DNA from 4 places in the Sphingomonas sp. GW821-FHT02B09 genome. Region 3 is predicted to be linked to each of the others. Evidence: predicted binding sites of a transcription regulator. Region 3 holds the regulator's gene; each other region holds the start of a gene.
What was found. Region 3 encodes LexA, which represses DNA repair genes until DNA is damaged. Its sites were predicted from a motif close to GTTCCNCNCTTGTTCT; they were not measured.

Region 1: AC07U4_RS03175 (ATP-dependent helicase) is a predicted target of LexA. The motif match lies at 3,705-3,720, and genes of this name have one in related genera.
Region 2: AC07U4_RS18715 (ImuA family protein) is a predicted target of LexA. The motif match lies at 3,004-3,019, and genes of this name have one in related genera.
Region 4: AC07U4_RS02345 (DNA recombination protein RmuC) is a predicted target of LexA. The motif match lies at 5,717-5,732, and genes of this name have one in related genera.

What each region holds. Positions count from the first base shown of each region.
Region 1 is NZ_JBWKVV010000001.1:704,076-711,379, reverse strand. It holds gene AC07U4_RS03190 (hypothetical protein) at 1-332, shown strand, start outside; gene AC07U4_RS03185 (hypothetical protein) at 432-770, shown strand; gene AC07U4_RS03180 (glycine zipper 2TM domain-containing protein) at 790-1,329, opposite strand; gene AC07U4_RS03175 (ATP-dependent helicase) at 1,413-3,701, opposite strand; gene AC07U4_RS03170 (UrcA family protein) at 3,914-4,252, shown strand; gene AC07U4_RS03165 (MFS transporter) at 4,500-5,780, shown strand; gene rsmD (16S rRNA (guanine(966)-N(2))-methyltransferase RsmD) at 5,786-6,322, opposite strand; gene AC07U4_RS03155 (pseudouridine synthase) at 6,319-7,304, opposite strand, start outside.
Region 2 is NZ_JBWKVV010000005.1:125,885-133,188, forward strand. It holds gene AC07U4_RS18685 (caspase family protein) at 1-338, shown strand, start outside; gene AC07U4_RS18690 (hypothetical protein) at 382-1,224, opposite strand; gene AC07U4_RS18695 (SOS response-associated peptidase) at 1,267-1,893, opposite strand; gene AC07U4_RS18700 (HU family DNA-binding protein) at 1,940-2,209, opposite strand; gene AC07U4_RS18705 (hypothetical protein) at 2,251-2,427, shown strand; gene AC07U4_RS18710 (hypothetical protein) at 2,424-2,870, opposite strand; gene AC07U4_RS18715 (ImuA family protein) at 3,040-3,801, shown strand; gene AC07U4_RS18720 (Y-family DNA polymerase) at 3,965-5,500, shown strand; gene AC07U4_RS18725 (error-prone DNA polymerase) at 5,497-7,304, shown strand, end outside.
Region 3 is NZ_JBWKVV010000001.1:982,934-990,237, reverse strand. It holds gene AC07U4_RS04550 (citrate synthase) at 1-763, opposite strand, end outside; gene gltX (glutamate--tRNA ligase) at 780-2,186, opposite strand; gene AC07U4_RS04540 (ComEC/Rec2 family competence protein) at 2,279-4,387, shown strand; gene lexA (transcriptional repressor LexA) at 4,589-5,272, opposite strand; gene AC07U4_RS04530 (molybdopterin molybdotransferase MoeA) at 5,331-6,512, opposite strand; gene moaC (cyclic pyranopterin monophosphate synthase MoaC) at 6,517-6,984, opposite strand; gene trpC (indole-3-glycerol phosphate synthase TrpC) at 6,981-7,304, opposite strand, start outside.
Region 4 is NZ_JBWKVV010000001.1:525,520-532,823, reverse strand. It holds gene AC07U4_RS02380 (sensor histidine kinase) at 1-843, shown strand, start outside; gene AC07U4_RS02375 (HPr kinase/phosphorylase) at 840-1,268, shown strand; gene rapZ (RNase adapter RapZ) at 1,279-2,187, shown strand; gene AC07U4_RS02365 (PTS sugar transporter subunit IIA) at 2,202-2,609, shown strand; gene AC07U4_RS02360 (HPr family phosphocarrier protein) at 2,606-2,881, shown strand; gene AC07U4_RS02355 (TrmH family RNA methyltransferase) at 2,995-3,792, shown strand; gene AC07U4_RS02350 (hypothetical protein) at 3,977-4,207, opposite strand; gene AC07U4_RS02345 (DNA recombination protein RmuC) at 4,219-5,670, opposite strand; gene def (peptide deformylase) at 5,829-6,347, opposite strand; gene recR (recombination mediator RecR) at 6,420-7,013, opposite strand; gene fmt (methionyl-tRNA formyltransferase) at 7,068-7,304, shown strand, end outside.

The DNA of each region.
Region 1 (7,304 bases), 280 kb from region 3:
AGCTCATTGCTTTGTTCAGCGCCGCGGCGCTCGCTGCCGGCACCTTGATGACCGCCGCGCCCGCCGAGGCGCAGCGCTACGGCTACGATCGCGGCTATGACCGCGGGTACGATCACCGCGGCTACGACCGGCGCGACGACCGCCGCTGGCGTGATGGTCCGCGATTCCACGGGCGCGGTTACGATCGTGGTCGCGGTTATGGCTATGGCCGGGGTTATGGCGGCGGTTACGGGCGGGGCTATGGCCGCGGTTATGGTCGCGGCCGCGTCGTCTGCCGTGTGCATCGCGGCTATTACGGACCGCAGCGGCGCTGTTTCACCGTCTATCGCTAAGGCGGACGGCGGCCGGCGGGGCGATCCGCCGGCCGTGAAACATCGTTAACGGCAAAGCGTTCTTGCTGCGACGCAACACGAACGTTTATGGTGCCGCCGATGACCCAGACCGAAGCCGCGACTGCCGCACCGACGGGACCGGTGCCGACGATGTTCGAAGCGATCGTGCGCCTGCTGACCGTGACCGCCACCTACAACAAGGGGACGGTGACGATCGCGCCGCATATTCTCTACACGCGCCATGGCGAGATCTACGTCGACGCGGTGACGGTGGAGCGCGACGGCAAGCCGCCGCGCGAGGAGAAGGTCGGCACGTTCAAGATGGACGGACTCGGCGAGCCGACGCTGACCGACAAGGCGTTCGCACCGAGCAGCCTGTTCGAGCCCGAAGCCGAGAAATATGCCGGCGTGACGCTGATGGCGGTCGAACGGGCCTGACCGTTCGACCGCCGCTCGCTCAGCGGCAGCGCACCTGCGCCTGATTCTGGTCGATCGCCTTGCCGGCGAGCGCGCCGACCGCTCCGCCAAGCAACGTGCCGACGATCCGGCTGTGGCCGCCGTCGATGACGTTGCCGAGGATGCCGCCCGCCGCACCGCCGGCGATGAGGCCGGTCGTGCCGTCGCTGCGCTTGCAATAATAGCGGCCGTCATTGCCCGCATAGACGCGGTCGTTGGGGCTCAGCACGCGCTCCTGCGCGCCCGGACGATAATAGCGGGCGGGATCGTAGCCGTTTTCGTACCGGTCGTCGTCGCGATCGTCGTAACGCTGGTCGTCATAGCCGCCCGGCACCGGCGCCTGGCGATAGCCGCCCGGGCCCGGCGTGCCGCGCAGCGCGCGATAGCGGTCGAATTCGGAACGGTAGCGCGCCATCTCGGCATCGAACCGCTGTTGCGCGGCGGCGAAGCGGGCATCGTCGGCGGCGGACTGGGCGATCGCCGGGGCGGTCGCGGCGAGGCTCGCGCAGACCGCGGCGGACAGCAGAAGGGACCTGAACATCGGGATGATCCTCTAAGGGACCCGTGGAGTCGGGTCCGCAACGAGCATAATCCGATCCGACCTTGGCGGTTCCTGAACGACCCTCACCCGATCGTGACGAAACTGTCCATCACGCGCTTGCGCCCCGCCGCCTCGAAGTCGATCTCGAGCTTGTTGCCTTCGATCTCGGCGATCGCGCCATAGCCGAACTTCTGGTGGAAGACGCGCAGGCCGACCGACAGGTCGCTGCGTCCCTTGTTGCCGATGCTGACCGCGCTCGACCGGCTTTCGACGACTCGCGTCGGGGCGGTCGAAAAGCCCGAGCCGCTGCCCGCCGCGCGCTGCCAGCCGGGACCGCGCCCGGTGCCGCGACCGACGTCGGCGAAGGGGTCGGCGCGTTCGCTCCAGTTCGCGCGCCACAGGCTCTCGCCGCCCGACATCGTCGTCTCGGCGTCGGTATGTTCGGGCGGCAGTTCGCCGACGAAGCGGCTGGGAATGCTCGACGTCCACTGGCCATAGATGCGGCGGTTGGCGGCGTGGAGGATCGTCGCGCGCCGCCGCGCGCGGGTGATCGCCACATAGGCGAGGCGGCGTTCCTCCTCGAGGCTCTTGGTGCCGCCCTCGTCGAGCGAGCGCTGCGACGGGAACAGCCCCTCCTCCCAGCCGACGAGGAAGACGGTGTCATATTCGAGGCCCTTGGCGGCGTGGATCGTCATGATCGTCACCTGCGGGTCCTGGACGCCGCCCTCCTTGTCCATGACGAGGCTGACGTGTTCGAGGAAGGCGCCGAGCGATTCATATTCCTCCATCGCGCGGACGAGTTCGGAGAGGTTCTCGAGACGGCCGGCGGCGTCGACCGATTTTTCGGCCTGCCACATCGCGGTATAGCCGCTCTCGTCGAGCAACTGGCGGGCGAGCTCGGCATGCGGCAGGTCGCGCGCCATGTCGCGCCAGCGGGCGATGTCGCCGACGAGGTTGCCGAGCGCGCGGCGCGCCTGCGGAGTGAGTTCGTCGGTGTCGAGGATGCGCGCCGCGGCGATGGTCAGCGGTATGCCCTCGATCCGCGCGAGTTGGTGGATCTTGGCGAGCGCCTTGTCGCCGAGCCCGCGCTTGGGGACGTTGACGATCCGTTCGAAGGCGAGGTCGTCGGACGGCTGGTTGACGATGCGCAGATAGGCGAGCGCGTCGCGAATCTCGGCGCGTTCGTAGAAGCGGAAGCCGCCGATGATGCGATAGGGCATGCCGATCGCGATGAAACGGTCCTCGAACTCGCGCGTCTGGTGCTGCGCGCGGACGAGGATGGCCACCTCGTCGAGGCTCTTGCCGCTGCGCTGCGCCGCCTCGATCTCCTCGCCGACGCGGCGCGCCTCCTCGGGGCCGTCCCAGACGCCGAGCACGCGCACCTTCTCGCCCGCGTCGAGCTCGGTCCACAAGGTCTTGCCGAGCCGGCCGCCGTTGTTGGCGATGACGCCCGAGGCGGCGCCGAGGATATGCGGGGTCGAGCGGTAATTCTGTTCGAGCCGGATCACCTTCGCGCCCGGAAAATCCTTCTCGAACTTGAGGATGTTCTCGACCTGCGCGCCGCGCCACGAATAGATCGACTGGTCGTCGTCGCCGACGCAGGCGATGTTCTTGCGCGCCTGCGCCAGCAGCCGCAGCCAGAGATACTGAACGACGTTGGTGTCCTGATATTCGTCGACCATGATGTACTTGAACCGCTCCTGGTACATTTTCAGCACCTCGGGATAGGTCTTGAGCACAGTCAGCATGTGGAGCAGCAAATCGCCAAAATCACAGGCGTTGAGCGCGCGCAGCCGCTCCTGATATTGCGCGTAGAGTTCGCCGCCGCGGCCGTTGGCATAGCGCTCGCTTTCGCCGGCATCGATGTCGGCGGGCACCAGCCCCTTGTTCTTCCAGTCGTCGATCAGCCCCGCGAGACTGCGCGCGGGGAAGCGCTTCTCGTCGAGATCGGCGGCCAGGATGAGCTGTTTCAGCAGACGGAGCTGGTCGTCGGTGTCGAGAATGCTGAAATTGCTCTGCAACCCGACCAGCTCGGCGTGGCGGCGCAGCATCTTGGCGCCGATCGCGTGGAACGTGCCGAGCCACGGCATGCCCTCGACCGCGTCGCCGACGAGCCGGCCGACGCGCTCGCGCATCTCGCGCGCCGCCTTGTTGGTGAAGGTGACGCTGAGGATCTCCGACGGCCACGCCTTGCGCGTCCACAGCAGATGCGCGAGCCGGGCGGTGAGCGCGGCGGTCTTGCCGGTGCCGGCGCCGGCGAGCATCAGCACCGGGCCTTCGGTGGTTAGGACCGCGTCGCGCTGCGGCGGGTTGAGCCCCTTGAGATAGGGCGGGTCCTGCAAGGCGTTGGCGGGGGCGCTAAGATCGGTCACCGGCGAACAGGTAGGGAACGGCGCGCGAGCGGGCAAGTCCGATCGGCCACCGGTCGTCATCAAGGCGACACCGGTATGTAACGCATGCGTAACGACCGACTGCTAGGGCGACCCCGCCGGCGGAATGGTCGGCTTCGTCCAGCCGGCGCCCGGGAGGCGCGCGGGGATCGAGCCGGCCCGCTGCGGCGAGTCCGATTTGCAGGAGTGTCATCATGAAGACGTCGCATCACGCCGCCATCGCGGCGGTCGCCTTGTCGTGCCTGTTCGCCGCGGTTCCGGGCGCCGCCATCGCCGCGGAGCGCGAGCCGGTGCAGGTCAAGGTGTCGGCCAAGGGGCTCGACCTGCACAGTGAATCGGGCCGGCGGTCGCTGCAAGGCCGCATCGTCCGCGCGGCGCGCGCGGCATGCATCCCCAATGGTGCGACGCTGGAGATGCGACTCGACGCGCTGCGCTGCGTCAGGGAGATTCGCGACGACGGCACGCGCCAGCTCGCGGCACGGGCGGGCGACGTGCGACTCGCCGGTCTGCACGACGCCGATCGTTCGGAATAAGGATTTCGCTCGGCGGCGCCGCGCTTGCCGGCGCGTTGCGACAAGCGGTCAAGTCCATGAAAAATCGGGGCAGCCGCAAAGCGACCGCCCCGTAGTTCAGGGAGGGTCGGCCGACAGGGGAGGCGACCGACACGTCGCTACCCACAGGGGGAGAGGAGCAGCGACGTTCTCTCTCTAGGCGTGGATTGTTGCGAACGGATTTCACAACTGTTGCCCGCGACGATTTTTTCGCGATTAGAGTGACGGCATGAGTTCGCCGTCCGCCACGCCGCCCGCGCCCGCCTCCGCCCGACGCATCCTGACCGCCAGCCTGGTCGGCACCGCGGTCGAATTCTACGATTTCTACATCTACGCCACCGCCGCCGCTCTGGTGTTCGGCGAATTGTTCTTCCCCGCCGAGAGCAAGACCGCGCAGCAGATGCTGAGCTTCGCCAGCTTCGGCCTCGCGTTCATCGCGCGGCCGGTGGGCGCGATCGTGTTCGGTCATTTCGGCGACCGCGTCGGGCGCAAGTCGACGCTCGTCGCCAGCCTGATGCTGATGGGCGGGTCGACCGTCGCGATCGCCTTCCTGCCGACCTACGATCAGGTCGGCTGGGTCGCGCCGCTGCTGCTGTGCCTGCTGCGGCTTGGGCAGGGGTTCGGGCTCGGCGGCGAATGGGGCGGGGCGGCGCTGCTCGCGGTCGAGAACGCACCGCCGCACCGCCGCAACACCTGGGGGATGTTCCCGCCGCTGGGTGCGCCGGTCGGCTTCCTGATGGCGAACGGACTGTTCCTCATCCTCGGGCTGGCGCTCGACGAGGCGCAGTTCCGGGCGTGGGGCTGGCGGCTGCCGTTTCTGGTCAGCGCGGTGCTGGTCGTGCTCGGGCTATGGGTGCGGCTGAAGCTCACCGAGACGCCCGCGTTCGTCGAGGCGGAGCAGGCGGAGGCGCTGCCCAAGGTGCCGATCGCGACGCTGATGCTGGACCATGGCCGCGCGGTGCTGGCGGGGACGGGCGGGGTGATCGCCTGTTTCGCGCTCTTCTATCTCGCGACCGCCTTTACGCTCGGCTACGGGACCAAGACGCTGGGATACGGACGCGAAGCGATGCTGGCGGTCGAACTGGTGGCAATCCTGTTCCTCGCCGCCGGGGTGATCGTCGCCAGCGTCACCGCCGATCGCACCGGTGCGCGACGGATGCTGGTGATCGGGTTTCTCGGCTGCATGGCCGCGGGCCTCGCGATGGGGCCGATGCTCGGCGCAGGCTCGCTCTTCGTCGTCTTCCTGTGGCTCGCCTTCGCTTTGTTCGTGATGGGCTTCGCCTACGGGCCGCTCGGCGGGTGGCTGCCGAGCCTGTTTCCGGCGGGGGTGCGCTATACCGGCGTGTCGATGACCTTCAACCTCGGCGGCATCCTCGGCGGCGCGGTCGCACCGATCGCCGCAGAGGCGCTGGCGCATCGCGGCCTGGGGTGGATCGGCCTGTATCTGGTCGGCGCGGGGCTGCTCAGCCTGGGTGGGCTGGCGCTGTTGCGGGGACGGCCCGCGGCGTAACGGCGCTACGCCTGCCGCAGCAGCGTCAGCCGTGCCTTGCCATGAGCGCGGGTCGCATCGACGGTGAAGCCGGGCGGGGCGATCTCTTCCGCCTTGGCGGTCTCGATGCTGACCCAGGTCGCCGGCGAAACCCAGCCGAGCCGCGCCAGCTTGTCGAGCGCGACGAGGCCGGCGCCGGTGCCGTAAGGCGGGTCCATCATGATGAGGTCGAGCGCCGCCGGTGCGGGACCGAGCCCCATCACCGAGCCGGCCCGCACGTCGGCGCGGGTGCCGAGCTTGGCGAGATTGCCCTTGAGTGCGTCGAGCGCCGCGCCGTCCTGTTCGACGAACAGGCACGAGGCGGCACCGCGCGACAGCGCTTCGATGCCGAGCGCGCCCGAGCCGGCGAAAAGGTCGGCGACGGCAAGCCCCTCGAAACTGCCGAGCCGGCTGGTCAGCATCGAGAACAGCGCCTCGCGCGTCCGGTCGGCGGTGGGGCGGGTGGCGTCGCCCTTGGGCGCGACGAGCGGGCGGCCACGCCATTGGCCGGCGATCACCCTCATCGACGGCCGCCCTTCGGCGCGCCACGTGGCGTGCCGCCGGGGGTCTTGGGACGCGGCGAACCGCGGCCGCCGGCGGGACCTCCGCTCCGGGGCGCATCGCCACGCGGCGGGCGGGCGCCCGCGCGCGCAGGACGACTGCCGGCAGTGGACGAGCGCTGGCCGTCATTCGATCGGGTGCGACCGCCGTTGCGATCGTCGCCCTGCTCCCACGGCTTGATCGCCGAGCCACCGGTCGGGACTTTCGGCCGGTCGTCGTCGCGGGGCGGGCGGGTGCTCGATCGGGGCGGACGCGCGCCAGCGAGTTTGGCGTCGCCGGCACGGACCGCGCGGCGGGCATCGCCGAACCGACCGCGGCCCGCCTCACGCTCGTCGCCGCGATCCGCCCGTGGCGCGAAGCGGCGGCCTTCCTGACGGGAAGCGTCACGCTCGCCGCCGCGATCGGCGCGCGGAGCGAAGCGACGGCCTTCCTCCGAACCGGAGCGTTCGGCGCGGGGTGCGACGCGACGGGTGTCCTGACGGCCGCCTGCCGACGACGCCGGCGTCGCGCCGGGACGCGCTGGACGCGTGGCGACGCCGGCCGGTGCCGCATCGCTGCGGCGTGGCGCGCGGCGACCCTCGCCGGCGACCGGAGAGCGCGCCTGGGCCGGGCGTTCCTGCACATCGCGTGGTGCCGGCACGTCGACGGGGCGCGGCCGGGCACGCGCCGGCCGGTTGGCGGTCGGTGCGGTGCGGAAGCCGTCGCGCGGTGCCTCGATCATCGGTTCGTCGGGCGCCCCGCCCTTCAGCGTGCGGCGGAAGGCGACGACCTCATGCTGCTTGACCTCGCCGACGCCGCCCACCGGCAGGTCGCCGAGGATGAACGGGCCGTAGCGGGTGCGGATCAGCCGGCTGACCTGCAATTCGAGATGTTCGAGCACGCGCCGCACCTCGCGGTTCTTGCCTTCGGTGATCGTGATCTCGATCCAGACGTTGGCACCGGTGC
Region 2 (7,304 bases), on a different contig from region 3:
AACACGAACTTGCGGTTGACGTCTCGGTATCCAAAAACAACGAGAAGTTTTACGTTGAAGCCGTATATGTCGAGGGGGCTAATGTACTCGGCATCGATGGCAGCGGATGGGACTTTGGCAGCGGCGAGATAATGTACAATCCAATCGACGCGGAGCGCTTAAACACCGCATTCTCGCGGCAGCTGATTGTTCCGCCTCGACTGTTAAAAATAACGTACACCCTCCCAGAGGCCTCAAAATCAGACGAGCTTCGGATACCGGTAGGATGGACAGTGCGTAAGGGCGCAATCGCTGCCGGAGGAACTGCTCGAAAGATCGTCAATGGTAAGATCGTTTAGGGTGGCACTGCCGATTAGACCACCGAGACATACTTGACACTATTTATCGTTCTCGTCGGGGCCGAGCATCACGTTTGATTGCAAGACGCGCTATTTCGTCCTCGACGGGGTACAGCTCATTTAAGCGCTTTGCCAATTCGTCGCCGTGTAGTTTCGAGGGCGGCGACGGTAAGGGAACATCCTTGAAGCCTGTTTGCTGGCGATGGGGAACGATACGACGTTCCAATTCGCCGGAAGGATCAGTAGCAACCGGGTGATCAGCGGTCCGTGCCGGCTTTGCAGGGCGTGCGTCGTGGAGCCACTTACGCGGCGCGAAGTTAAGGATACCGTTGCGCAGCGCCATATCATCCCTGCCTCGCAACTTGGTGATATCAATAAGGATAGCCGAAGGCCCGTCCATATGCGACATCCTCTCAATAAAAGCCTTTTGTGATGTTGATGCCGAAATGTATAGCTTAAGTTTTCGCGAGCCCTTTTTACAGACCACCATCACCGGACCATCAAGGGGGACTACCTCCTCTATGTCGACGGTGATTGGAGGTTGCTCGACGTTGCGCCTGGGCAATAGTAGCAATGATGATGGTCCTAGAACATCAATGACAAAGCGTGCGAGTGCGCCGACCTTAGCTTTCTGACACGATGCGACTGCTCCTGCCGCATGAGCAAAGTGATGCGCGAGTAACGCGCCCTTCTTAGCAACTAGCGAGGAGCCGCAATCACAACGAAGGTCGGGCTGGACACCACTAGCGGCATCAGAGATCGAGACGAACGAGCCATCTGGACTTTGTCCCCAAACGATCTTCGCGCCTGCCTCATATCTGCGGGCGTCGTTGTTTACTGTGTAGCCCAACGAATTTCGATGCGGGGTAGCCGGCTCGGGCATCATGAGACGAGAGCATGGCAGACCTTTTCGGTCAGCGCCAGTTAGCTAGTCGTGGACGCTCATGAGCTGCGATGGATAAGGTCCTACGAGCTCAACGACATCGTCCCAGGGAGCGGAAAGCCACCGAAGATAGTCGTGGTCATGCAAGATCACCGGCATGGCTTTCGGATGAATCGGTGAGACGACCGCATTTGGCTCTGTGGTTAAAAACCCGAAGGCATTGCCCCGTTCGGTTGGCCGCCAGATCCCGGCGAATGCAAAGATTGGACGGCTTGGGACATCGAACCAGTGCAGCGGCTTTTTGCCATCCTCACTAGGAGCTAACCCGTACTCGGAGAATGACGTAACCGGCACAAGGCACCGCCTCGCCGGCGTGGTCAGCATCGATCGCCAAAAGCTGGAGGTGAGATTGCGCACGTTGGTCACGTACTTGGTCAGCTTCACAGCTGGATCGCGCTTGCTAGGAACATGCGTCGGCACACCCCATTCCATGCGCTCAATCCGCCGATCGTCGCCGTCCTGCACGACGACGGCGCCGTAGAACGGCGTCTTCTTCCCGGTCGGAAAGATATCGCCAGTTGGGAACGTCTCATCGACCTCGTAGGGAGGGCGGATGCCGAACGTCGCCGCCACCTCGGCCTGCTTCGCCGTCAGCCTATACCGATTGCACATCCGCGCCTCCTGTGGGCGCCGGCGATCGGTCGCCGGCGCGTGATCGTCAGAGCTTGTCCTTCAGGCCCTTGGCGGCGGTGAACGACACCTTCTTCGACGCCGCAATCGTCATGGCTTCACCGGTCGCCGGGTTACGGCCCTGGCGCTCCGGCCGATCCTTGACGGCGAACTTGCCGAACCCAGGAATGGAAACTTCGTCGCCCTTTGCCGCCGCATCCGCAATCTGATCGAAAACCGCCGTGATCGCCTTCTTGGCGTCGGCTTCGTTCGATCCCGTCGACGTGGCGACGCCCTTGGCCAGCTCGCTGATGTTCATGCTATTCATGCTCCCTAGAAAAACGAGCGGGATCCTTACCCATGACGAGCGAAGACACAAAGACCGTGCTGGATGACGCCAACACCCGGGCGGTTGCGCTGATGCTCGACAAGCTCGAGGACCACGACGTCACTGTGATCTATGAGGCAGTCGGCGGGGTAGGGCCGATCGCCGACCTCGCGGCTGACGCCATGAAGAGCCGGAACATCGACCTCTAGCGCGCAGCGTGTCGCTCGCGGGTGATGCGTGGATCCTCGTACAGGTCGCGCAGCGCGCGCACCCGGAACGCATTCCACCAGCGCTGCCAGCGATGCTCGGCCGCATCGTGGATCATGTGGCAGCGTTGGCAGAGCGCGCGGAGGTTCGTCGGCGTGCTGTTGCCCGGATCATGATCGAGGTGCGCGCACGCCAAGACGACATACGTCATCCGCACGCTCGCAAGCGTGAAGCCGGCCTTCATCGAGACACGCTTGCCATGGTCCGATCGCCAGCACGACGACTCCGCATCCCACCAGCGTCCATCGCCAAGATGCGCGACGCGCCGAAGGTGCGGCCGACGGCATTGCTCGCAGCGCCGGCCAGCACGCTCGAACCGGATGGCGCCTGACAGCTGCTGCCAGTCGATCGGATAGAGCCAGCGGTTTTCGGCGCGGATCGGCATCGTATTTCTATGAGTCACGCGACGAGTCTTGGGAAGCGGAATTTCACCGTCTGTTGCCTCTTCGTATCGCCTGCGTTCCGTTTCAACACGACGAGCTGAGACGATCGGCGCTTGACCAACTGATCGCATTAACGGAACATAAAGGGAACGAGTAGAGTCTTAGAACACGATGTCCGCCGCCCTCGATTCCTTCGCGCCAAGCATAGCGCATCTCCGGACGATCGCCACGCCGGTCACGGACTATCGTGTGCTGCCGTTCGGCATTGATGAGATAGATAATCGGCTCGGGGCAGGGGGGCTACGTGCCGGGGCGTTGCACGAAGCGACCGCCCAATCCGGGGCATTGGTCGACGACGCGGCGACGACGCTGTTCCTGGCCGGAATTGCGGCCCGTGAGGCTGCGAACGCCGGCGGGCTAGTGCTTTGGGCAAGCTGCCGGCCCGATATCTACGCACCGGGGCTGGCTCAGGCGGGTCTCACGGCTGCAAGCGTCATCTACGCGCGCACACCCGACGATGCCACGCTGCTCGCCGTGATCGAGGACGCTGCGCGCGACGGCACGCCGTCGGCGATCGTCGCGGACGCGAGTAAGGTATCTATGGTTGCCACGCGCCGCCTGCAGCTGGTCGCGGCTGAAGCCGATATGCCCATCTTGCTGATGCGCCGTCGACGCAAACGCGACGAGGATCCATTCGCCGAGCCATCTGCCGCGTGGACGCGCTGGCGGATCGGCTCCGCGCCTTCGGCGCGGTTGGATGTCGCGGGTGTAGGGAGAGCGCGGTGGTCGATCGAACTCGCGCGACAGCGCGGAGGTGAGGGCTTTTCCCTGATATTGGAGGCCAGCGATGAGACGGGTTGTCTCGCTGTTCCTACCGAACTTGGCCATCGAACGGCTGAGACGGTTGGAACGGCCCGCTTCGCGGCCGCCTGAGCGCCCGCCCCTCCAGTTACCGGTTGACGACGATCCCGGCGCCTGCTCGGTGCCGCGGGGCGGCGGTTGGCGTCCTGGTGCCCGTTGGGCGCGGACCAGTGCGCAATCGCGTGAAGAGGTGGAGGCACAAATTGCGTCGCTGCCTGTCCATGCACAGCCACCCATGCGCGAGCTCGGCCGACGGTCGGAGGCGGCGAGCCACCCCTACAAGGCGGCTGCGCTCACTATGCGAAGCGCGCCGACCGCAGCGACACCCGTCGATCACGCCCCGCTTGCACTGATCGGTAAGATCGGTCGTCGCGAGGAGGTGATCGCCGCCTGCACGGGCGCGCAGGCGTTGGGGATCCATGCCGGCATGGCCGCGACCCATGCTCGCGCGCTTGTGTCGGATCTCGATTTCCGTCCGGCCGAACCCGAAGCAGACGCGGCGCTGCTCGATCGCCTTGCACTACTAGCGGTCCGGCGCTGGTCGCCGGTCGCCGCGGTGACGCCGATGGATGGCCTTTGGATAGACCTCGCCGGCTGCGATCATCTCCACGGCGGAGAGGAGCGCTTCTGTCGCCGTCTCCTGGCCTTCTGCAGGCGGGCAGGCTTCACCGCTCGCGTGGCTGTCGCTGACACGCCAGGCGCCGCACATGCCCTAGCGCGGTTCGGGAAAGGCGAGCTGACGCGCGTTGATCCACACGGCACGGTCGAGGCAATAGGCCCGTTGCCGATCGCGGCGCTGCGCCTGTCGGCGACCGCGCTGTCGGCCGCGCGCAAATTCGGGTTCGAGCGTGTCGCGGACCTGCTGCCGGTCGCGCGCGGTCCGCTGGCACGTAGACTTGGTTTGCCGGCGATAACGCGTCTCGATCAGGCGCTAGGCGGTATCGCCGAGCCTATTACGCCTCGAGACGACCCCGAGGTGCCGGCGGTCGAGCGCCGGCTGCTCGAACCGATCAGCACGGCCGACGCGATCGAGAAGGTCATGTCGGATCTCTTGGGGGACCTTGCCGAGGTGCTGCAGGCGAGGGGACTTGGCGCTCGATCGCTGCGCCTGACGGGAATGCGCGTCGACGGTACCGAACAGATTGTCGCGATCGGCACATCGCGGCCGACAAGGGAGGTTTCGCACCTGCTGCGGCTGCTGAAGCTGCGTATCGAGCGCATCGACCCGGGCTGGGGCCTCGAGCAATTTACGATGGTAGCACCGCATACCGAGCCGCTTGATGCAGTAGATCTAGGGGCCGTCTTGGCGGGCGAGACGCTTGTGCGCGATCCCGCACGCCTGGTCGACGTGATCGCGGGCCGGATCGGGATGCAATCGGTCTTCCGCATCGCCCCGGTGGCTAGCCATGTGCCGGAGCGGGCCGTCGCCCACTCCGACCCAAATGTCCTGCCGGGTGATTGGCCCGCTTGGCAACGTCCGGTGCGTCTTTTCGCGCGTCCAGAGCCGCTGCACCGGGTTATCGCGCTGATGCCCGACCAGCCACCGCGACGCTTCGAGTGGCGGGGAACGGTCTATAAGGTCGTCGCCGGCGATGGCCCCGAGCGCGTTCACGGCGAATGGTGGCGGCGAGACGCGGAGATATGGGCCGTTCGCGACTATTACCGGGTCGAGGACGATGCAGGCGGCCGGTACTGGGTATTCCGCCGCGGTGACGGGTTCGAGGATGATACCGGCGACCTGTCCTGGTGGATGCACGGGGTCTTCGGATGACCCACTATGTCGAGCTTCAGGTGCTGACGCACTTCTCGCTGCTCCGCGGCGCGTCCAGCCCCGAGGAGCTGTTCGCGGCTGCGGCCTTGCTTGGATATCCAGCGATCGGCGTCAGCGACATCGGCACGGTCGCCGGCGTCGTGCGCGCGTGGGAGGCGCAGAAAGCCACAGGCGTCCGCTCGATCGCAGGAACGCGCGTCGATCTATCCTGCGGCCGTCGCCTGCTGCTCTATCCCACCAACCGCCCCGCCTGGTCGCGCATCACGCGACTGCTGACCGTGGGGAAAAAGCGGGCAGGGAAGGGCGGATGCCTCCTCCACTGGCACGACCTCGAACCATGGTCCGAAGGCGTCGTGGCGATCCTGCTGCCCCATGAGGCAGACGAGGAGAACCTTGACGCGCTGAGGGACCTGAAGGCGATCTACGGACGGCGCGGCTACATGGCGCTGTTCCAACGACGTCGGCCGGGGGACGCGGTGCGGATCGATGCCTTGGCGCGTCAGGCGGGCGGTGCCGGCGTTCGGGCAGTCGTCACCGGCGACGTGCTCTACCACTCGCCTGAGGCACGGCTGCTGCAGGACGTGGTGACGGCCGTGCGCGAGAAATGCACCGTCGACGAGCTCGGCTACCGGCGAGAGGTCAATGCTGATCGCGCGCTGAAATCGCCCGACGAAATGGTTCGACGCTTCCGAGCCTACCCCGACGCGCTGCAGGCCAGCGTCGACATATCGCGCATCTGCACGTTCGACCTCGGCGAGCTCCAGTACCAATACCCGCACGAGAAGCTCATCGACGGGCTGACCGCTCACGAAGCACTGCAGCGCTTGGCGGATGAAGCTGTCGACCGGATGTTCGATGGCAACGTGCCGCAGGCCTATACCGACCAGATTGCCCATGAGATGCGGCTGATCGGTGAGCTTGGCTACGCGCCCTACTTCCTGACGGTGTACGCGATCGTGCGTGAAGCGCGCCGGCGAGGAATCCTGTGCCAGGGACGCGGTTCAGCCGCCAATAGCTGCGTCTGTTTCGTGCTCGGCGTGACGTCGATCGACCCGATCAAGCACGAGTTGCTCTTCGAGCGCTTTGTCTCAGGCGAGCGGCGTGAGCCGCCCGATATCGACGTCGACTTTGAGCATGAACGCCGCGAGGAGATCATCCAGTGGATCTATGAAACCTACGGCCGCAACCACTCCGCGCTGACGGCCGTCGTCACACGCTACCGCGCGCGCGGTGCCGTGCGTGACGTGGGCAAAGCACTTGGACTTCCGGAGGATCTAACATCCTCGCTCGCCGGCCTGGTCTGGGGCTGGTCGGCCGACGGCGTGGGCGAAAAGCAGGTCGAGGAGCTGAACCTCGATATCGGCGATCGTCGACTACGCCTGACGCTGGACCTTGCGCGCAAGTTGATTGGCGTTCCGAGGCACATGTCTCAGCACCCAGGCGGCTTCGTGCTGACGCATGACCGGCTCGACGACCTGGTTCCGATTGAGCCAGCTGCGATGGAAGACCGCCAGATCATCGAGTGGGATAAGGACGACATCGATGCGCTGAAATTCATGAAGGTCGACGTCCTAGGATTGGGCATGCTTGGCTGCATGAACCGAGCCTTCAATATGCTCGAGGCGGATAAGGGGCTCCGCGTCGGGCTGGCGGACCTGCAGGACGACGATCCCGACGTCTACGCTATGATCTCAAAGGCAGACACGCTTGGGACTTTCCAGATCGAGAGCCGCGCGCAGATGAGCATGCTGCCGCGGATGAAGCCGCGGCGCTTCTACGATCTTGTCATCCAGGTCGCGATCGT
Region 3 (7,304 bases):
CCGCCGCCATGCACGCGAACGGATTGGCGCCCGACGAACCGGCGAGACGCACGGTCGAGGTCGACGCGTTCTGCTCGTGATCTGCATGGAGGATGAAGATCCGGTCCATCGCCTTCTCGACCGCCGGATTCACCTCATAAGGCTCGGCGGGGACGCCGAAGGTCATGCGCAGGAAGTTGCCGGTGTAGCTGAGCGAATTGTCCGGATACAGGAAGGGCTGGCCGACGCTGTACTTGTACGCCATCGCGGCGATCGTCGGCATCTTGGCGATCAGGCGGTGGCTGGCGATCGTACGCTGCACCGGATCGTGGATGTCGGTCGAATCGTGGTAGAAGGCCGACAGCGCGCCGACGACGCCGCACAGGATCGCCATCGGATGCGCGTCGCGACGGAAGCCGCGGAAGAAGGTCGCGAGCTGCTCGTGCACCATCGTGTGCCGCGAAATGGTATGCTCGAACTGCGCCAGCTCGCCCTTCTCGGGCAGCTCGCCGTTGAGCAGCAGATAGGCGACTTCCATGAAGCTGGAATTTTCCGCCAGCTCGCCGATTGGATAGCCGCGGTGCAGCAGAACGCCTTCGTCACCGTCGATATAGGTCAGCTTCGATTGGCACGACGCCGTCGAGGTGAAGCCCGGATCGTAGGTGAAGTCGCCGGTCTGCGCGTAGAACTTCCGGATGTCGACGACATCCGGCCCGACCGTGCCGGACATGACCGGGTAGTCGAAATCCTTACCGTCCACGGATACTTTGGCGGCGTCGGTCATGTCGTTGTCCTTCCTATCAGACTGCCATTCGGTCCGCGATCCGGCCGAGGCTTTCCTCTTTGCCGAGAAGCGCGAGCACGTCGAAGATTCCGGGCGATGTCTTGCGCCCGGTGAGAGCGGCGCGGAGCGGCTGGGCGACCTGCCCGAGCTTGACGCCCTGGGCCTCGGCGACCTGCCGTACCGCTGCTTCGAGAGCCTCCTGATCCCACTGCTGCACCGCGTCAAGCGCGGCGTGCAGTGCAGCGAGAAGCTGGGGTGCGGTGCCGCCGAGCAGGTCCGAAGCTGCCTGATCGAGGTCGAGCGGGCGGTGGGCGAACAGGAAGCGCGCGCCCTCGCTCAATTCGTTGAGGTTGGCGGCGCGGGCCTTGAGCACCGGCATCGCGAGGGTCAGCAACTCCGTGTCGGCATAGCCGCCGATCGGCGCGATCAGCGCGGCAAGACGGGCATCGTCGGCGGCGCGGATATAATGACCGTTGAGGTTCTCGAGCTTCTTGAGGTCGAAGCGCGACGGGCTCTTGCCGACGCCGGCGAGGTCGAACCATTCGGTCGCCTGCTCGCGGGTGATGATCTCGTCGTCGCCATGGCCCCAGCCGAGGCGCAGGAGGTAATTGTCGAAGGCTTCCGGCAATATGCCCAATTCGTCGCGATAGGCCTCGATGCCGACCGCGCCGTGACGCTTCGACAGTTTGGCGCCGTCGGTGCCGTGGATCAGCGGGATATGCGCGTAGATCGGCTCGGGCCAGCCGTTCGCCTTGTAGATCGGCAGCTGGCGGAAGGCGTTGTTGAGATGGTCGTCGCCGCGGATGACGTGCGTCACGCCCATGTCATGGTCGTCGACCACCACCGCGAGCATGTACGTCGGCGTCCCGTCCGAGCGCAGGAGGATCAGATCGTCGAGTTCGGCATTCTGGACGGTTACCGACCCCTGGACGCGATCCTCGATCGTCGTCGCGCCGTCGCGCGGCGCCTTGAGGCGGACGACGAAGGGCTGGCCCGCGGGTGCGGTCGCCGGATCGGCGTCGCGCCACGGCGAGCGGATGCGCAGCGGCTGCTTCGCCGCCTGCGCCGCCTCGCGCTGGGCGGTGATCTCCTCGGCGGTCATGTAGCAGCGATAGGCATGGCCGCTGGCGACCATCTGATGCGCGACTTCGGCATGACGGTCGGCGCGGGCGAACTGGAAGACGGCGTCGCCGTCCCAGTCGAGGCCGAGCCATTTGAGCCCACCGAGGATCGCGTCGATCGCCGGCTGGGTGGAGCGGGCGCGATCGGTGTCCTCGATGCGCAGCAGGAACGTGCCGCCATGATGGCGCGCGTAGAGCCAGTTGAACAGCGCGGTGCGCGCACCGCCGAGATGCAGATAGCCGGTCGGCGACGGCGCGAAGCGCGTGACGATCGTCGCAGGATTATCGTTCGTGGCGCTCAACCGCGCTTGCTCCCAAGGTTCGAGACGTGACGGCCGGAGCGGCCGCCGCGGGCCCTAGCACGCGGCTTCTGCGCCTTCAAATGCCCCGCGCCATGGAACGGTTGCGCGTCGGTATCGAAGAATGGCTGGAGGCGGAACGCGATCAGTTGGTGCTGTGGCTGCCGGTGGCATTCGGTGGCGGGATCGCGGCGTGGTTCGTGCTGCCCGATCCGCGGACGTGGACGACGACGCTGCTGCTGTGCGCCGCCGTGGCATTCGCCGCCATCGGGTTGGCACGCGGCGACCGGGCTGCGCGGGTCGTCGCGCTCGGTGCCGTGGCCGTCGCCGCCGGGTTGGCGCTGATCTGGTGGCGGGCGGAGCGGGTCGCCGAACCGGTGCTCGCACGCCCGGTCGTCGCGGTGGTACGCGGCAGCGTCGAGCGGGCCGAGCCGTTGATCGCGCGCGGACTGATGCGGCTGACGATCCGCGCCGACGCCGGCCAGGGCCTGCCGACGCGGCTGCGGGTCAATCTCGCCGCGGCGGACGTACCGGCGGACCTGGGGGCGGGTGCGGTCGTCCGGCTGCGGGCGCGACTGATGCCGCCGCCCGACGCCGCGGTGCCCGGCGCCTATGATTTCGCACGGGTGGCGTGGTTCGCGGGTATCGGCGCGACCGGGCGTGGTTTCGCGCCGGTGACGGTGATCCGGCCCGCCCCGGCGGGGGGTGGCCTGCGGACGCGGCTGACCGATCATATCACCGCCCGGCTGGACGGCAGCCGCGGCGGGATCGCGGCCGCGCTTGCCACCGGTGACGAGGGTGCGATCACCCCGGACGATTCGGAAGCGATGCGCCGTGCCGGCCTCGCGCATCTCTTGTCGGTCAGCGGGTTGCACATCACCGCAGCCGTCGGTGCGACGATGCTGCTGGTCATGCGGCTGCTCGCCTTGTGGCCGTGGCTGGCGATCCGCGTCCGGTTGCCGCTGGTCGCGGCGGCGGCAGGAGCGCTGGCGGCGATCGGCTATACCTGGCTCACCGGCAGTCAGGTGCCGACGATCCGGTCCTGCGTCGCATCGCTGCTGGTGCTGGGGGCACTGGTGCTCGGGCGCGAGGCGGTGACGTTGCGGCTGGTCGCCGCGGGCGCGATGACGGTGCTGCTCGTCTGGCCGGAGGCGGTGACCGGCGCGAGCTTCCAACTGTCCTTCGCGGCGATCGCGGCGATCGTCGCGCTGCACGAGCATCCGCGTGTCGAATCATGGTTCGCGCCGCGCGAGGAGGGGCGAATGGCTCGCGTGCTGCGATCGCTGGTGTCGCTGCTGCTCACCGGGCTGGTCGTCGAGGCGGCGCTGATGCCGATCGCAGTCTATCACTTCCACAAAGCGGGGCTCTACGGCGCGGCGGCGAACATCGTCGCCATCCCGCTCACCACCTTCGTGGTGATGCCGCTGGAGGCCCTCGCCCTGCTGCTCGACGCCTTGGGCTGCGGCGGGCCGGTCTGGTGGGCGACCGATGTCGCCTTACGCCTGTTGCTGGTCCTCGCGCATGCGGTCGCCGCTGCGCCGGGATCGTCGCTTGCGCTGCCGTCGATGCCGGCGGCGGCGTTTGCGCTCTTGGTGGCGGGGGGATTGTGGCTGGCTTTGTGGCGGACGCGGTGGCGGCGGCTCGGCGTGGTACCGCTCGTCATCGGTGCGGGCTGGACGTGGCTGACGCCCGCGCCCGACCTGCTGGTGACGGGCGACGGGCGGCATATGGCGGTGCGTGTCGGCGGCGGGCTGGCGCTGCTGCGTGATCGGGCCGGGGACTATACGCGGGACATGCTCGCCGAAAACGGCGGCGCCGACGCGGGGATGCTATTGGGGGAGCAGGCGGCGGCGCGCTGCACGCGCGATGCCTGTGCGGTCGATGTGGATGCGGGCGGGCGGCGCTGGCGGGTGCTGGCGACGCGGAGCCTGTATCCGGTGAACCGCGACGATCTCGCGACGGCCTGTGCGCGTGCGGATGTGGTGGTGAGCGAACGCCATCTGCCGCGGGCGTGCCGGCCGCGCTGGCTCCGGCTGGACGCGCCGATGCTGCGGCGGACCGGCGGGGTCGCGGTGACCTTCGCGGGTGGCGAGGTGCGGACGGTGCGGCGCGACGCGGATGCGCATCCGTGGTTCGCTGCCGTGCGGGTCATGCCGGCGGTGACGGGCGAGCACCATAGAAAGCGTCGATGGGGTGCCCCGTGAAAGTCCGCCAGTGCTCCTGCGGACGCAGGAGTCCAGAGCCAAGCAGAACAACGGCGTATGGCGTTCCGGACTCCTGGGCTCCTGCTTTCGCAGGAGCACTGGGATGACGTTCGCAGAGGTCTCGAACACGTCCGGGGTGACCGAGAGAGGGTGGAAAGCGTTGGGCGTACATGGAGGCCCATATGCGATCCCGCCGGCGGCTCAATCGTAGCGGCGCAGGATGCCCGACAATTTGCCTTGCACGCGGACGTGCGAGGGCACGTAGCGTTGCGGTTCATAGGCGCGATTGGCCGGATCGAGCCGGACCATCGCGCCCTCGCGACGGAAATATTTGAGCGTCGCCTCGCTGTCGTCGATCAGCGCGACGACGATCTCGCCGTCGCGGGCGACTTCGGTCCGGCGGATCAGCGCATAGTCGCCGTCGAGAATGCCCGCCTCGACCATCGAATCGCCCGATACTTCCAGCGCATAATGTTCGCCCGAACCGAGCAAAGCGGCCGGCACCGCGAGCATCGAGCTTCCCTCGAACGCCTCGATCGGCACGCCGGCGGCGATGCGGCCGTGCAGCGGGATTTCGATGACGTCGTTGGCCGGCGTCGCCGCGGGGCGGACGTTGCCGGTCTTGGCAGGGGGCACGGCCGGGGCGGCCGGCGCGGGCTTGCGTTCCGACCGTTCCGGCATGCGCAGCACTTCGAGCGCACGGGCACGGTTGGGCAGACGGCGGATGAAATGCCGTTCCTCGAGCGCGCTGATCAGGCGATGCACGCCCGATTTGGATTTCAGGTCGAGCGCTTCCTTCATCTCCTCGAACGAGGGCGAGATGCCGGTTTCTTCCAGCCGGTCGTTGATGAAGCAAACGAGCTCGTGTTGCTTGCGCGTGAGCATGAGCGGACCTTCCCCGTCGGAACAGACGCGGAACTTCTAGGGAACAGGATAGCGCGCGTCAAGCGATGACGAGGATTTCTGCCGAGTCGCCCGCACTGGCGGCAGGCGCGTCCACCGGCCGCACGATCAGGCAGTGCGAGCGGGCGAGCGTGAGGAGCATCGAACTGTCCTGGATGGTCGAGGCAAAGGCGCGACCGTCGCGCAGCTCGGCGCGCAGATAGTCGGTGCGCGGGCCGTTCGCGGGCAGGTCCTCGCCGAGGATGGTCATCGTCGTGCGCGGTAGCGGGTCGGCGGCGCCGGCGAGGCGCGCGACCAGCGGTTTGACGAACAGCAACGCGGTGACGAATGCGGACACCGGATTACCGGGCAGGCCGAGCAGGATCGTGTCGCCGAGCCGGCCCGCCATCATCGGCTTGCCGGGGCGCAGCGCGATCCGCCAAAAATCGATGCTGCCGCCGGCGGCCTCGAGCGCCGGACGGACGAGATCGTGGTCGCCGACCGAAGCGCCGCCGGTGGTGACGAGCAAATCGGCTTCGACACCGGCGAAGGCGTCCCGCAACGCGCCGAGATCGTCGGGGAGAATGCCGAGGTCGATCAACTCGATCGGCAGGTCGGCGAGCAGCGCCGCCAGCATCGCGCGGTTCGATTCGGGGAGCGCGTCGGGCGAGGCGCCGCGGCCGGGCTCGACCAGTTCGTCGCCGGTCGCGCAGATCGCGACCCGCACGCGGCGGTGGACGGCGATCGTCGCCACGCCGCCGGTCGCCGCGACCGCGATCCGCGCGGCGGTCAGCCGCTCGCCCTGCGCGATCAGCCGGCCACCGGTGGTGAAATCGAGGCCGCGGCGGCGGGTGTTGCGGCCGTGCGTCGGCGGACCTTCGCCGGTCAGCCGGATTGCCGTGCCGTCGGCGGCGACTTCCTCCTGGATCATCACCGTGTCGGCGCCCGCGGGCATCGCCGCGCCGGTGAAGATCCGAACCGTTTCGCCTGGGCCGACCGCGCCGGCGAAGGGGCGGCCGGCGGCGCTTTCGCCGATCAGCGTCCAGGGACCGGGGAGGTCGGCGAAGCGGATGGCATAGCCGTCCATCGCCGACAGATCGGTCGCCGGCTGCGTCCGGTGGGCGGCGACGTCGGCGGCGGCCCAGCGTCCGTGCGCCTGAGCGAGCGGCACCTCTTCGACGGCGATTGGGGCCGCCGAGGCGAACAGGCGGGCTTGCGCCTCGGCGATCGGCAGCAAGGCCATCGCGTCAGGCGCGCCAGTCGCCGGACTTGCCGCCGGCCTTTTCGAGCAGGCGGATGCCGGTGATCGTCATGCCGCGGTCCATCGCCTTGGCCATGTCGTAGATGGTCAGCAGCGCGACCGACACGGCGGTGAGCGCCTCCATCTCGACACCGGTCTTGCCGTCGGTCGCGGCGAGCGCGGTGGCGGTGATGCCCGCCTCGTCGAGCACGAGGTCGAGCGTGACACGCGTGAGGGGGAGGGGGTGGCAGAGCGGGATCAGCTCGGCGGTCTTCTTCGCCGCCATGATGCCGGCAACGCGGGCGACGGCGAGCACGTCGCCCTTCTTCGCCGCACCGTCGCGGATCGCGGCGAGCGCATCCGCGGCGACCGCGATATGGCCGGTGGCGACGGCGCGGCGGCTGGTCGCCGCCTTGTCGCCGACGTCGACCATATGCGCGGCGCCATCGGCGTCGAGATGGGTGAGGCCGCTCATCCGATCATCGCGCGGGTCGCGGCCTCGACGTCGTCGGCGCGCATCAGCGCCTCGCCGATCAGGAAGCAGTGCACGCCGTGTGCGGCCATCGCGTCGAGATCGGCGCGCGTCTCGAGCCCGCTCTCCGCGACGAAGGTGCAGCCGGCGGGGGCCTTGTCGACCAGTTCGTAGGTGCGGGCGAAATCGACGGTGAAGTCGCGCAGGTCGCGGTTGTTGACCCCGATCAGTCGCGATTTGAGTTTCAGTGCGCGGTCGAGTTCGTGCGCGTCGTGCACCTCGACCAGTACGTCCATGCCGCAGTCGCGCGCCGATGCCTCGAT
Region 4 (7,304 bases), 460 kb from region 3:
GTGCGGCCGCTGCGCCGGCTGGCGCGGGCGGCGGTGCGGGTGCGCCTCGGCCGGGCGCGCGAGGTCGTCGTCCCCCGTTTGCCCTCGCGGCGCGACGAGATCGGCAGTCTGGCGCGCGCGCTCTCCGACATGAGCCTCGCGTTGCGGGCGCGGATCGATGCGACCGAGGCGTTCGCCGCCGACGTGACGCACGAGATGAAGAACCCGCTCGCCTCGCTGCGGTCGGCGGTCGAGGGGCTCGACGCGGTCAGGGACCCCGACTTGCGCGCGCGGCTGCTGTCGATCGTCCGCGACGACGTCCATCGGCTCGACCGGCTGATCACCGACATCTCCGAGGCGTCGCGGCTCGATGCGCAGCTCAGCCGCGCCAAGTTCGAGGCGATCGATATCGCGGCGATGATCCGCGCATTGGTCGACCAGCGGCTCGCCCGCGAGGTGGAGCGCGGCGTGCGGCTGCGCTTCGATCATGCCGGGGCGCCGCTGGTGACGCTCGGCGAGGGCGCGCGGCTCGAACGCGTGTTCGACAATCTGATCGACAACGCCCTCTCCTTCTCGCCCGACGGTGCGCTGATCGCGATCGCGGTGGCGCGCGAGGGCGACGATCTCGTCGTCCGCGTCGAGGACGAGGGGCCGGGCGTGCCCGAGGAAGCGCGCGAGGCGATCTTCCGCCGGTTCCAGTCGATCCGCCCCGAATCGGAAGCGTTCGGCCAGCATTCCGGCCTCGGCCTCGCGATCGCGCGGACGATCGTCGAGGCGCATCAGGGCAGCATCGCGGTCGAATCGCGCGAGGACCGGTTGGGCGGTGCGCGCTTCGTCGTCCGCCTGCCGCTCGTTGCCGAATGATCGCGCGCGAACGCCGCCACGCGACCTGCGTCGCGATCCACGGCCGCGCGGTGCTGCTCGAAGGGCCGCCGGGGGCAGGCAAGTCCGACCTCGCATTGCGGCTGATCGATCGGGGCGCGATACTGGTCAGCGACGACCAGACATTGCTGGTGCGCGACGGTGCGACGCTGCTGGCCAGCGCGCCGGCGACGATCCGCGGCCAGATCGAGGTGCGCGGGATCGGCATCGTCCGCATGGCCTCGGTCGACGACGTGCCGGTCGCGCTGATCGTCCGGCTCGACGGCGCGCCCGTCCGCATGCCAGAGCGGCAGCGGCGCCGGCTGGCGGGACTCGACGTGCGCGAGATCGGGCTCGACGCGTTTCACGCCGCGACGCCGCTCAAGATCGAATGGGCATTGCGTCAGCCCGAGGCGACACCGGAATGAGGTTCCTGCTATGACCAAGGACATATTGCTCGTCACCGGCCTGTCCGGCGCGGGCAAGTCGACGGTGCTCAAGACGCTCGAGGATCTCGGCTGGGAGGTGGTCGACAATCTGCCGCTGGTGCTGCTCGACCGGCTGCTCGACGCGCCGCTCGCCGCGGGGGCGGCGGACGACAGCCAGCCGCTGGCGATCGGCATCGGCGCGCGCACCCGCGATTTCGACCCGACGCGGATCGTCGAGCGCATCCGCTCGCTGCGCGACGATCATGGCCTCGATATCGGCATGCTGTTCCTCGACTGTTCGGGCGCCGAGCTGGAGCGGCGCTATTCGGAGACGCGGCGGCGCCACCCGCTCGCCCCCGACCGGCCGGCGGGCGACGGCATCGCCCGCGAGCGCGAATTGCTGCGCCCGCTGCGCGACTGGGCCAACCGGTTGATCGACACCACCGATCTCACCGCCAATGCGCTGGCGCAGCAGGTGCGCACGACCTTCGCCGGCCACGGGCGCGACGCGCCGGTGCTGTCGATCCAGTCGTTCGGCTTCGCGCGCGGGCTGCCGCGCAACGCCGACCTCGTCTTCGACATGCGGTTCCTGCGCAATCCGCATTGGGACCCGGTGCTGCGACCCGGCACCGGCCTCGATGCCGACGTCGCCGCTTATGTCGCGGCGGACCCCGCCTATCCGGCGGCGATGGAACAGATCGGCGGCCTGCTCGAATTGCTGCTGCCGCGCTATCGCGCCGAGGGCAAATCCTATGTCAGCGTCGCGATCGGCTGTACCGGAGGGAGACACAGATCGGTCCATGTCACCGAGCGTCTCGCTGACCGGTTGCGCAAAGCGGGTTTTTCGCCCACCATTACGCATCGCGACCTCGGGGCCGCACCGCAGGACTCGCTCGAGGGGCCGCCGGCCAGCAAATGAGTAACGTATCTGAGATGATTGGCCTCGTTCTGGTGACGCACGGGCGGCTTGCGGAAGAATTCGTGACCGCGATGATCCATGTCGTCGGCCCGCAGGATCGCATCGCGACGATCTCGATCGGTCCCGACGACGATATGGAGGAGCGGCGCGCCGATATCGCCACCGCGATCGGCGCGGTCGATTCGGGGCGCGGCGTGATCGTGCTGACCGACCTGTTCGGCGGCACGCCGTCCAATCTCGCCATCTCGCTGATGGAGCGCGGCCGGGTCGAGGTGATCGCGGGGATGAACCTGCCGATGCTGATCCGGCTCGGCTCGGCGCGCAAGTCGATGAAGGTCGTCGAGGCGGTCGCTGCGGCGCGCGAGGCGGGGCGCAAATATATCTCGGTCGCCTCCGAAGTGCTCGGCGAGGCGGCGGCGTGAGCGACGAGATCGCCCGCACCGTCCTCATCAACAACAAGCGCGGGCTCCACGCGCGGGCGAGCGCCAAGTTCGTCACGCTCGCCTCGACCCAGCCGGTCGAGGTCAGGGTGCGCAAGGACGACGGCGCGGTGACCGGCACGTCGATCATGGGGCTGATGATGCTCGGCGCCGCCAAGGGCGATTCGATCACGATCAGCGCGAGCGGCGACGGCGCCGAGGCGGCGGTCGGCGCGCTGTGCGAGCTGGTCGAGGCGAAGTTCGGCGAAGATTGACGGCGGTGGCGCCGCGGCAAAGCCGCGTCGTCGGACGCGGCCGATGCCGCGCCGGCCGGGCGCGTCGTTTTCGCCTTGCGCCAGCCTTCGGCTAGCGCGAAGGCCGACGCGCCATGCCCCGTGAAATCACCGCCTTTTCCAACCCGCTCGTCAAATATGCCCGCGAGCTGCGCGACAAGCGCCATCGCCGCGGCGCGCGCCAGTTCATGGCCGAGGGGCTGCGTATCCTTACCGAGGCGCGCGAGACCGGGCGGCTGCCGCGCATCCTGTTCTATGCCGCGGGGAATGCCGATCATCCGCTGGTCCATGCGCTGTCGATCGACGTCGAGATGGCGGGCGGCGAGTCGATCCAGACGACGCCCGACATCCTGTCCAAATTGTCGGGCAAGGACAATCCGCAGGCGGTGGTCGGCGTGTTCGACGAGTTCGACCGGACGCTCGCCGATCTCGATCGAACCACGGCCAAGATCTGGCTGGTCGCCGAGCGGCTGCGCGATCCCGGCAATCTCGGCACGATCCTGCGCACCGCCGATGCGGTCGGCGCCGGCGGGCTGATCCTCATCGGCGAATGCGTCGATCCCTTTTCGGTCGAGGCGGTACGCGCCAGTATGGGGGCGCTGTTCACCATTCCCGTCGTGCGAAGCGAGTGGGCGCCGTTCCTTGGCTGGCTGCGCGAGGGGCCGGGGCAACTCGTCGGGCTGAGCCTCGACACCGAGCATGATTATCGCGCGGCGCGCTACGCGGCACCGACCTTCCTGCTGACCGGCAACGAGGCGCAGGGGATGCCGGCCGACTATGCCGCGGCGTGCGACCTGCTGGTCAAGATCCCGATGCTGGGCAAGGCGGACAGCCTCAATGCCGCGGTGGCGACGGCGGTGATGGCCTATGAGGTGCTGGCGCAGCTCGGCTAGGGCTCATCCTCGCGTCTTGCCGGGCAGCGAACATGGACGAGTTGGACGCCTTAATCGAAACGATCGAGAGCCCTATCATTCCGATATCTGCGACGATCAAAAAGAGCCATTCGGGTACCACCACGGTCCCCTGTAGGACAGCAGCGCCGGGTTCGGCCGCCGCATCAACGCCTTGCCGATCGGCCTAGCCTCCGACCATGCCGCTGACCCGAATCGCGCCGCCGCGGTCGATAATGCGGCCGGACACCATGCCGCTGATCCGCGCCCGGGCGCCGGCCTCGACATAGACGTCTCCCGCGACCATGCCGCTGATCCGGACATCGCAGCCAGAGCGAACGATCACGTCGCCCGCCACCATGCCGGACAGCCTGCCCTCGTGATCCATGATGACGTCGCCATGATGCATGCCCTTCATCGCCCGCTCCTCTATTCCGCCGCATCCGGCAGGCGCAGCGCTTCCTCGCCGTAGCGCGCCAGGGCCTCGACGGGTTCCGCGACGCCGATCTCACGCGCACCGGGCTCGATATTGAGATCGCGGAACTTGCGCGCCGACACCAATGCGCGGCTTTCGAAGCTCGAGACGAAATTGTTGTAATTGTTGACCGCGGTGGTGAGGCCCCCGCCGACCTTGCGGAGATCCTCGCCGGCCTTTGCGAGCCGGTCGTAGAGTTCCTTGCCGAGCGCGCCGATGGCACGGGCTTCGGTCGCAAGTTTCTCCTGCCGCCAGACCGCCGCCACCGTGCGCGCGATCGCGATCAGGTTGGTCGGCGTGGCGAGCAGCACCCTTTTGTCGAACGCATAGTCCCACAGACCGGCATCATGCTCCAGCGCGGCGGACAGGAAATGCTCGCCGGGAACGAACATCACGACATATTCGGGCGTATCGTCGAACTGCGACCAATAGGCCTTTGCCGACAGGCCGTTGATATGCGCGCGCATCGAGGCGGCATGCGCGGTGAGTCCGATATGGCGCTCGCTCTCGTCGACCGCGCCGAAAGCGTCCTGATAGGCGTTGAGCGAGACCTTGGCGTCGATGATCAGCGACTTGCCGCCGGGGACGCGGACGATCGCATCGGGGCGCAGGCGGCCCCCTTCCCCGTCGGCGACGCTGACCTCCATCGCGAAATCGGTATGTTCGGCGAGGCCGCAGGTTTCGAGCACGTTGCGGAGCTGCTGCTCGCCCCAGCGACCGCGCGCCTTGGGGGCGTTGCGCAGCGCGTTGACCAATTTGGCCGCCTCACCCGAGACGCGTTCCTGACCGAGCCGCATCTGTTCGATCTGGCCCTTGAGATCGCCGAAGGCGTCGCGCCGCTCGGCCTCGACCTTGGCGACGCCCTCCTCGTAACGGGCAAGGCGGTCGTTGACCGGCTGGAGCAAGGATTTGAGGTTGGTGCCGGCGAGTTCCTCCGACTGGCGGAAGCGCGCTTCGGCGCGGTCGAGGAACGCCTTCTGCGCGTCGGTCAGCGCCTTGTTGGCGAGGTCGTTGAACTGCGCCGCCATCTGCTCCTTGGCGTCGCGCATGTCGAGCAGGCGCGCTTCGAACGCCTCGACCTGCGCGCCGGTGCTGGCGAGCGCGGTGCGGGCGGCGTCGCGATCGGCGCGGATCGTCGCGAGTTCGTCGCGCAGCGCGTCGAGGGTAGCCGCGCGGTCCTCCGACTGGGCGCGCAGCGCGGCGAGGTCGCGCATCGCCTCGTTGCGCTCGCGCTCGACGGCGTCGCGGGCGCGGGCGACCAATTCGGCGTCGGCGGCCTTGCTCTGCGCCACGGCGAGATCGGCCGCGAGGCTGCCGGCCTTGCGGTTGGCGAGCAGCGCGCCGACGAGCAGGCCAGCGGCCAGCGCGAGGATGGCGATGATGACGATCGTCAGGTCCACGTTCATTCCCTTTGGCGGCCGGCAAACCGCGCCGGCAGTCTTGTCGTGGCGAGGAACATAGATCGAACGTCGGGGGGAGGACAGTCCCTAAATACGGCAGACGGGATGCGAGAGGCTACCAAGGCGCGGCCCCTTCCTTCAGGGAGGGGGACTTGGCAAATGCCTTAGCGGCGCATCTTCGCCAGCTTCTTCATGACCATGTCGCGCTTCAGGCGGCTGATATGGTCGATGAAGAGCACGCCGTTGAGATGATCGACCTCATGCTGCATGCAGGTCGAGAGCAGGCCGGTGAGCTCTTCCTCGTGGCGCTCGCCCTGTTCGTCGAGCCAGCGGACGCGGCAGCTCGCCGGGCGGGCGACGTCGGCATATTGTTCGGGGATCGACAGGCAGCCTTCGTTGTAGCTGCTCGTCTCTTCGCTGACCGAGAGGATTTCGGGGTTGATATAGGCGTGGGGCGCCTTGATCGGCTTGTCTTCCTCGTCCTTCTCGTCCTGCAGGTCGATGACGAGGATGCGGCTGTCGATACCGACCTGAATTGCGGCGAGGCCGATGCCGTTGGCGTCATACATCGTGTCGATCATGTCCCGGACGAAGGCGCGCGTCTCGTCGGTGACCTGCTCGACGGGCTTGGAGATCAGGCGCAGGCGCGGATCGGGGACTTCGACGATGGGGAGGACTGCCATGCCCGGTCAGCTAGGTGGCGAGGGGTTTGGCGTCAAGTTCGAGCGTAATCGTCCCCCGGCACGGGGAGGAATTCAGACCGGACGCCGCGCGCGCAGCGCCTGCGCGAGCGTGCCTTCGTCGAGATAATCCAGTTCGCCGCCGACCGGCAGGCCGTGCGCGAGCTGGGTCACGCGTACCGGGAAGCGTTCGATGCGGTCGGCGAGGTAATGCGCGGTGGTCTGGCCCTCCAGCGTCGCGTTCATCGCGAGGACGACCTCGTCGATGCCGCCCGCCTCGATGCGCGTGACCAGCGCGTCGATCGCGAGATCCTCCGGGCGGATGCCTTCGAGCGCCGACAGCCGGCCGCCGAGGACGTGGAAGCGACCGGGGAACAGCCGCGAGCGCTCGAGCGCCCACAGGTCCGCCACTTCCTCCACCACGCAGAGCGAGCGCTGGTCGCGGCGCGAGTCGGCGCAGATCGCGCAGGGGTTGGCGGTGTCGACGTTGCCGCAGGTGGCACAGGTCTCGAGCCGTTCGTCGACCGCCTCGAGCGCGGCACGCAGCGGACCGAGCGCCGCCTCGCGCTTCTTGAGCAGATGCAGCACCGCGCGGCGCGCCGAACGCGGGCCAAGGCCGGGGAGGCGCGCGAGCGCCTGGGTCAGGGCTTCGATTTCGGGAGAGGCCATGACGGAACAGATAGGGGGTTGCGCCGCCGCCCGCCAGCGCGTTGAAGGCAGGCCATGCGGATCATCTTCATGGGAACCCCCGACTTCGCCGTACCGACGCTGGAGGCGCTGGTCGCGGCCGGGCATGACGTCGTCGCGGCCTATAGCCAGCCGCCACGCCCCGGCGGGCGGCGCGGGCGCGAGACGGTCGCCTCGCCGGTGCACCAGCGCGCCGAGGCGCTCGGGATTGCGGTGCGGCATCCGGTCAGCCTGAAGGGCGCGGAGGAGCAGGCGGCGTTCGCGGCGCTGGAC